Regions from separate parts of the Streptomyces sp. NPDC020379 genome, predicted to be linked through region 1. Evidence: predicted binding sites of a transcription regulator. Region 1 holds the regulator's gene; the other holds the start of a gene.

Region 1 (3,661 bases):
ATGCCCAGCGGAGGGCGGTGCCCGAAGAACCACGTGATCCCCGACGCCACATTCGCCCCGCGCGAGCTGCGTCTCTTCCGCGGCGCTCCCTCGTGGATGCCCTGCGACGGTGTGGCCATGGTCGTCGAGGTCACCAGCAACAAACCGGCCGGCGACCGCATCACCAAGCGCCACTGCTACGCCCGTGGCGGGATCCCGCTCTACGTCCTCGTCGACCGTGAGCAGGGCACCGTCACGCTGCACAGCGACCCCGACCCCGCGATCGACGACTACGCGGAGGTCCACTCCACGGCCTTCGGCAAGCCGCTTCCCCTCCCCGAGCCGTTCGCCTTCGACCTGGAGACGTCCGACTTCGCCTGAGCGGGCCACGACTACGCTTCCGGCATGGCTCACGATCTGCGCAACCTCTCCCCCGCCTATGTCGAGTTCTGGCGGGAGCGGCACATCTGCACCCTGACCACCACCCGCCCCGACGGCAGCCCGCACCTCGTGCCCGTGGGGGTCACCTTCGATCCCGAGGCCGGGATCGCCCGGGTCATCACCAACAAGGACAGCCGCAAGATCGCGAACATTCTGGCCGCCGGAGCGGACGGCGCCCGGGTCGCGGTGTGCCAGATAGGCGAGCGGCGCTGGGCCACCCTGGAGGGCGTCGCCGTCGTGCGCACCGAGCCGGAGGCCGTCGCGGACGCCGTCGCGCGCTACGCCGAGCGGTACGGCCGGACGCCCGCGCCCAACCCCGACCGCGTCCTCGTCGAGATCACCGTCACCAAGGCGCTGGGGCTGGCCTGAACCGACCCCGGTTGGCCCTGTGCTGATGCCGCGCGGCGCGGGCGCTCGTACCGTCGGGATGACGGCCGTCTCGACGGCAAGACCCGACGGCAAGAGGAGTACCCACGTCATGAGCGGCGCCGAGAGCGCGGATCACGTCAGCGTCCACCTGACCGGCTGCGGACACCAGGACGCGGGCGCGGTGTTCCGCGCCCTGGAGGCCGCGTTCCCCGAGGGCGCCGGGCCCCCGCGCAGCGAGACGAAGGCGGCGGGCCCCGAGCACCCCATGGTGTGGTGCATGGTCGTCGACGCCCGCACCCGCCGCACGCCCGCGAAGGGCGCGCCGGTGCCGCTGTCCGGCCCGGTCGACGTCGATCTCTTCGGCGCCGCGGACCCCGTGCGCCAGGTCGGCGAGGAACTGGCCACGGCCTTCACCGTGGAGAGCCGCGGCACGGTCCCGGGCGAGCACGAGCTGGAGGTCCGCCTCCGCCTCACCGGCTGAAAAACCCGGAGGGGCCCGGAGAGCGACACGCTCTCCGGGCCCCTCCGGACCGGCTCAGCCCTGGTCGCGCCTGGGGCGCCAGACCACGAGCGCGCTCGTCTGCTGCACGTCCTGATACGGGACCAGGTCGCGGCGGTACGAAGCGTGCACCGCGGCCTCTCGCTGCTGCATGGCCGTGGCGGCGCCCTCGACCGCACCCTGGAGCTCCGCGATGCGCGCCTTGAGCGCGGACACCTGGTTCTCCAGCTCGATGATGCGCTTGATGCCGGCGAGGTTGATGCCCTCGTCCTGGCTCAGCTGCTGGACCTGCCGCAGCAGCTCGATGTCGCGCGCCGAATAGCGCCGGCCGCGCCCGGCCGTGCGGTCCGGGGAGACCAGGCCGAGCCGGTCGTACTGCCGCAGCGTCTGCGGGTGCAGGCCCGACAGCTGCGCGGCCACGGAGATGACATAGACCGGCGACTCGTCGGTCAGCTGGAAAGGCTGTGCTGGTTCGAAACGCCGTCGTCGGCCGTCCATCTCATGCTCCCTTCGCGGCCTGGAACAGCTCGGCCCTAGGGTCCTGGCCCGCCGTCGCCTCGCGGTACGCCTGGAGGGCATCCCGCGCCTTGTCGTCGAGCTCCTTCGGCACGGCCACCTCGACGGTGACGAGGAGGTCGCCGCGGGTGCCGTCCTTGCGCACCGCGCCCTTGCCCCGGGCGCGCATCGTACGGCCGTTGGGCGTGCCCGCCGGCAGCTTGAGGGTGACCGGGGGGCCGCCGAGCGTCGGCACCTTCACCTCGCCGCCCAGCGCCGCCTCCGCGAAGGAGACCGGCACGGTGACGGTGAGGTTGTCGTCCTTGCGCCCGAAGACCGGGTGGGCATCGACGTGGACGACGACATACAGATCGCCGTTCGGCCCGCCGCGCTCGCCCGGGGCGCCCTTGCCGCGCAGCCGGATCCGCTGGCCGTCGGAGACGCCCGGCGGGATGCGGACCTGCATGGTGCGCGAGGACGTGGCCCGGCCGCTGCCCTTGCAGACGTCGCAGGGGTTCTCGGGGATCAGCCCGCGGCCCTTGCAGTCGGGACAGGGGTCGGTCAGCGAGAAGCCGCCGCCCGAGCCGTGCGACACCTGACCGGTGCCGACGCAGGTCGGGCAGACCCGCGGCGTGCCGTTCTTGTCGCCCGTGCCGGAGCACGTCTTGCACGCCGCCGAGGAGGACATCCGCAGCGGGACCGTGGCCCCGTCGACCGCCTCGGTGAAGCTGAGCGACACCTCGGACTCGATGTCCTGGCCCCGCCGCGGCTGCGTACGCGTGCCGCCGCCGCGGTTGAACAGGCCGCCGAAGACGTCGCCGAGACCGCCGCCGAACCCGCCGGCGCCCGCCCCGCCCTGGGCGCCCCCGAAGAGGTCGCCCAGGTCGAAGTTGAAGGAGCCGCCGCCCGCGCCACCCGGCCCGGGACGGAAGCCGCCGCTGCCGAAGAGGGCGCGTGCCTCGTCGTACTCCTTGCGGCGCTTGGGGTCGGCGAGGACGTCATTCGCCTCGGAGATCTCCTTGAAGCGCTCCTCGGCCTTGGTGTCGCCCTTGTTGGCGTCCGGGTGGTTCTCGCGTGCGAGCTTCCGGTACGCCTTCTTGATCTCGGCCTCGGTGGCGTCCTTGGGCACGCCGAGGACCTTGTAGTAGTCCTTCTCGACGAAGTCCTTGGTGCTCATCCCCGGCGTCCCTCCTTCCGGTCACTGCGGTCGGTCATAGCGTCAGCCCTGGTCCGGGCCACCGCTCTCGTCGGCCTCGTCGCCCTCGCCGTCGCCCTTCTGCGCGCCCGGCTGGGGCTCGGCGACCGCGACCCGCGCGGGGCGGATCGTCCGCTCGCCGATCCGATACCCCGGCTGCAGAATCTGCACGCACGTGGTCTCGGTGACGTCCGGCGCGTAGCTGTGCATCAGCGCCTCGTGCACCAGCGGGTCGAAGGGCTCGCCCTCCTTGCCGAACTGCTGCAGGCCCATCTTGGCGACGACCGTCTCCAGCGACTCGGCGACGGACTTGAAGCCGCCGACCAGCTCGCCGTGATCACGGGCGCGCCCGATGTCGTCGAGCGTGGGGAGGAGCTCGGACAGGAGGTTCGCGACGGCGATCTCCTTGACCGTGACCCGGTCCCGCTCCACACGGCGACGGTAGTTCTGGTACTCGGCCTGGAGCCGCTGGAGGTCAGCCGTGCGCTCACTGAGCGCGGACTGGGCCTGGTCCAGCTGCGCCTGGAGCCCTACCTCGACCAGTTCTTCCCCGGCCGGGGCCGGGCCCGCCTGGTCGGCGGACCCGGCGCCCTGCGCCGCGTCTTCGGGGGTGGCGTCGGAGGGGACTTCAGGCTTCTCGTCGAAACCCGGGGTCTCCTCGGTCACGCCGACGCACCGCCCTT
Region 2 (3,661 bases), on a different contig from region 1:
AGCGCGCCGACGTACGTGCGCCGGTGGCCGCGGATCTCCGCCTCGTCGCGCACGCCGCCGAGGGCGACCCGGACGAACTTGCGGCCCATGGCACGGGCCACGCTCTCCCCCAGCGAGGTCTTCCCGACGCCGGGCGGACCGACGAGCGCGAGCACCGCTCCCCCGCGTCGCCCGCCGATCACACCCAGCCCCCGGTCGGCACGCCGCTTGCGCACCGCCAGGTATTCGGTGATCCGTTCCTTGACGTCCGCGAGGCCCGCGTGATCCGCGTCGAGGACGGCCTTGGCGCCGGGGATGTCGTACGCGTCCTCGGTGCGCTCGTTCCAGGGCAGCTCCAGGACGGTGTCGAGCCAGGTGCGGATCCAGCCGCCCTCGGGGCTCTGGTCGGAGGCGCGCTCCAGCTTCTCGACCTCCTTGAGCGCGGCCTCGCGGACCTTCTCGGGCAGATCGGCGGCCTCGACGCGGGCGCGGTAGTCGTCCGGCTCGCTCTCCGGGTCACCGTTGAGGTCGGCGAGCTCCTTGCGGACGGCCTCCAGCTGGCGGCGGAGCAGGAACTCACGCTGCTGCTTGTCGACCCCCTCCTGCACGTCCTTGGCGATCGACTCGGCGACGTCCTGCTCGGCGAGGTGCTCGCTCAGCCAGGTGACGGCGAGCCGCAGCCGGGCCACCGGGTCGGCGGTCTCCAGCAGCTCGACGCGCTGGGCGACGGTGAGGAACGGGAGGTAACCGGAATTGTCGGCGAGCTGTGCCACGTCGTCGAGCTGCTGGACGCGGTCCACGACCTGCCAGGCACCGCGCTTGCGGAGCCAGCTGGTGGCGAGCGCCTTGTACTCCTTCATCAGCTCGGCGACCGCGCCGGGAAGGGGGTCGGGGGCGGTCTCCTCGATCCGGGTGCCCTCGACCCACAGCGCGGCCCCGGGCCCCGTCGTACCCGCCCCGATCCGGACGCGCCCCAGCCCTCGGATGAGCGCCCCGGGGTCCCCGTCGGAGAGCCGGCCGACCTGCTCCACGCGGCCGAGGGTGCCGGTGCCGACGTACGAACCGTCTACGCGCGGCACGAGCAGCACGAGCGGCTTGCCGGCCCCGTCACCCTCCCCGGCCCCGGCCTTGACCCCGGCCCCCGTCCCGTCCCCGGCAGCGGCTTGCGCGGCCTCGATGGCGGCTCGCACCTCGCTGTCGGAGAGGTCGAGAGGCACGACCATGCCCGGCAGTACGACCTCGTCGTCGAGGGGCAGGACGGGCAGGGTGAGCGGTGTGGACGTGAAAGCCATGATCTCCCCTTCGGCAGGCAAGTTGAGCTATGCCGACTCAATGCGTGAGGGGTGATGAATGTTCCCTCTGTTCGCTCTGGGCGATCGGGCTGGGGGTGGGGTGGGCGGAATCGTCCGTCGGAGGCGGATGCGGGTGCGTTTGCCGGGTGCGGGTTGTTTGCGCCTTGCGGTTCGGGTGGCCTCAAGCGCCGGCCGGGCTGGTTTGTGGGGGTTCGCCGTTGTCTGGTGCGGGTCCGTTGCCGCCTGCGGCGGAAGCGCCCTGCCGGGCTCGCTGTTGTCGGGTGCGGGTGTGTTGTGGTTGCGGTGGGGTGGCCTCAAGCGCCGGCCGGGCTGGGTTGGTGGTGGGTGCCGGGGGCGGGTCTTCCGGGCTGGGGACCTGGAACGCGGTGCGCTGCGGGTCACGCGCATGGAGTGCCCTGAAAACGCACCGCGTTCCAGAACCCCACCCTCCAGCCCCACCCCCTCCCACCGGAGGGCAAGTGCGGGGTGGCGGGGGCGCGCCATTCTTTTCTCTTTTCAGCCCGTCCGGCGCTTGAGGACAACGCGCGAAGCGTGTTGCGGGGGTCTGGGGGCTTGCCCCCAGTTTCGGGAAGGGGCGGGGCTGGGGAACAAACCAGCCCGTCCGGCGTTTGAGGACGCGGCCGCAGGCCGCTCCCGCCGCAGGCGGCGAACCGGCCCGCACGCCGGGGGCCTGGGGCACGCGCCCCCCACGCGGCGGAGCCGCACATCAGACGCAGCCGGGAAGGGGCGGGGCCGGGGAAAAAGCCCGCCGCAGGCGGCCACGCACCCCGCAGCCGGAGATCAGGGGCACACCCCAGCGCGGGGAGCGCGAAGCTGGGCCACAGCCCCCTCAGGCCCCCGCCGCCCCACCCCGGTCGCGGATGAAAGGGCCGCAAGCCATCCCCGTCAGCAGCGCTATCGGATGGCCCCAACTGGCCAGCGGATCCGCGAATTCGATCAAGTCCTGCGCGCAGAGAAGGACCGCGAAGCCGAGCAGCGCCCACCCCACCGGCCGGCGGAGGAGGACGGACAGGGCGCCTACGGAGGCCATCACGCCGAAGCTGATGCCGTAGTCGAGCCGGTGCAGCGATGCCTCCGGCAGGCGGCCCGCCGCGACCGCCCCGGCGACCGGGAGCTCCGTGGCGAGGGTGGCCAGGACATGGCCGAGGAGGAAGACACCCGCCGTGCGGGCGGGGCCTATGCGGCGTTCGAGCGAGCTGAGGACGACGGCGAAGAACAGGCCGTAGAGCGAATAGAGGCCGCCCGCCACCCACAGGGCACTGGCGACGAGGACCACGAGGGGCTGGTCGGCGAGGTGGGCGGCATCGGTGCTGGAGTCGCGCAGGAGCTGGTTGACGGTCGCCTCGTCGCCGAGTTCGGCGAAGAGCGCGGTCCCGAGCAGCACCAGTCCGTAGAGGAAGGTGAACGGCGTGCCGGTGGGGGTCGGCAGGACCCGCCGCGGCCAGCCCGGCCGGCGGAACCGGGGCCTGGTGGCCGTGGGAGCGACCGGCTCGCGTGGCGACGGGAGGCATACGGGCCCGGTGGCGGCCGGCGCGGCGGCCGGCACGGTCTCCGGCTCGGACGCGTGGCCGCCGCCAGGCGACATCGCGGGGTCAACCACAGTCACTCGGCCAGGCCCCTTTCCTGCTGCGCGATGGATCACGGGCGGCCCTGCCCCGGGCCTCACTCTCCGCCCTCACTGTGAACATTAAGGTCCCCAGTGGCCCGGCAAATCAACCTCTGGCCGTGACTCCCCTCACGAGCCTCAACCGAAGATCCGTCCGCTGCGTCCGCCGGGCCCCCGAGCTACGGAAGGCCCTGCCATGACCGATCAGGATGTCCGTCACGCGTCACCCGTCACCGTGGACCGCCGCGAGGGGCCGCACGGCGAGGTCGTCCTGCGCAGGAGGGGCGAGGTCTACGAGATCATCGCCAACGGCTGCTTCCTGATGGACACCTCCGACGGGCGCTCCGAGCGCCTTCTGGTCGACGCGGCCCTGGCCGCCCTGCCCGCCGGGCGGCGGGATCCGGCGGTGCTGATCGGCGGCCTGGGCGTCGGCTTCTCGCTGGCGCGGGCGGCCGAGGAGCCGCGCTGGGGGCGGATCTCCGTGGTGGAGCGCGAGGCGGCGGTGATCGACTGGCACCGGACCGGCCCGCTGGCCGCGTTCTCGGCACGGGCGCTGGCGGATGCCCGTACGGAGATCGTGCACACGGACCTCGTGCGGTACGTACGGACCGCCGCCGTCACCTACGACGCCCTGTGCCTGGACATCGACAACGGCCCCGGCTGGACCGTCACCGAGGACAACGGCGGGCTCTACTCCCCCGCCGGACTGCTGGCCTGCCGCGACCGGCTGGCGCCCGGCGGGGTGCTCGCCGTGTGGTCGGCG

Evidence for each region. The regulator HspR, encoded in region 1, represses chaperone genes until heat shock. The targets are predictions, from matches to a motif close to TTGAGNNNNNNNNNCTCAA.
Region 2: lon (endopeptidase La) is a predicted target of HspR. The motif match lies at 1,294-1,312, and genes of this name have one in related genera.

What each region holds. Positions count from the first base shown of each region.
Region 1 is NZ_JBIRVR010000008.1:102,230-105,890, forward strand. Features, by position in the region: gene ACH427_RS13205 (Uma2 family endonuclease) at 1-360, shown strand, start outside; gene ACH427_RS13210 (pyridoxamine 5'-phosphate oxidase family protein) at 385-789, shown strand; gene ACH427_RS13215 (hypothetical protein) at 899-1,270, shown strand; gene ACH427_RS13220 (heat shock protein transcriptional repressor HspR) at 1,325-1,786, opposite strand; gene dnaJ (molecular chaperone DnaJ) at 1,788-2,960, opposite strand; gene grpE (nucleotide exchange factor GrpE) at 3,003-3,644, opposite strand; gene dnaK (molecular chaperone DnaK) at 3,641-3,661, opposite strand, start outside.
Region 2 is NZ_JBIRVR010000012.1:203,081-206,741, reverse strand. Features, by position in the region: gene lon (endopeptidase La) at 1-1,271, opposite strand, end outside; gene ACH427_RS18160 (rhomboid-like protein) at 2,122-2,898, opposite strand; gene ACH427_RS18155 (spermidine synthase) at 3,095-3,661, shown strand, end outside.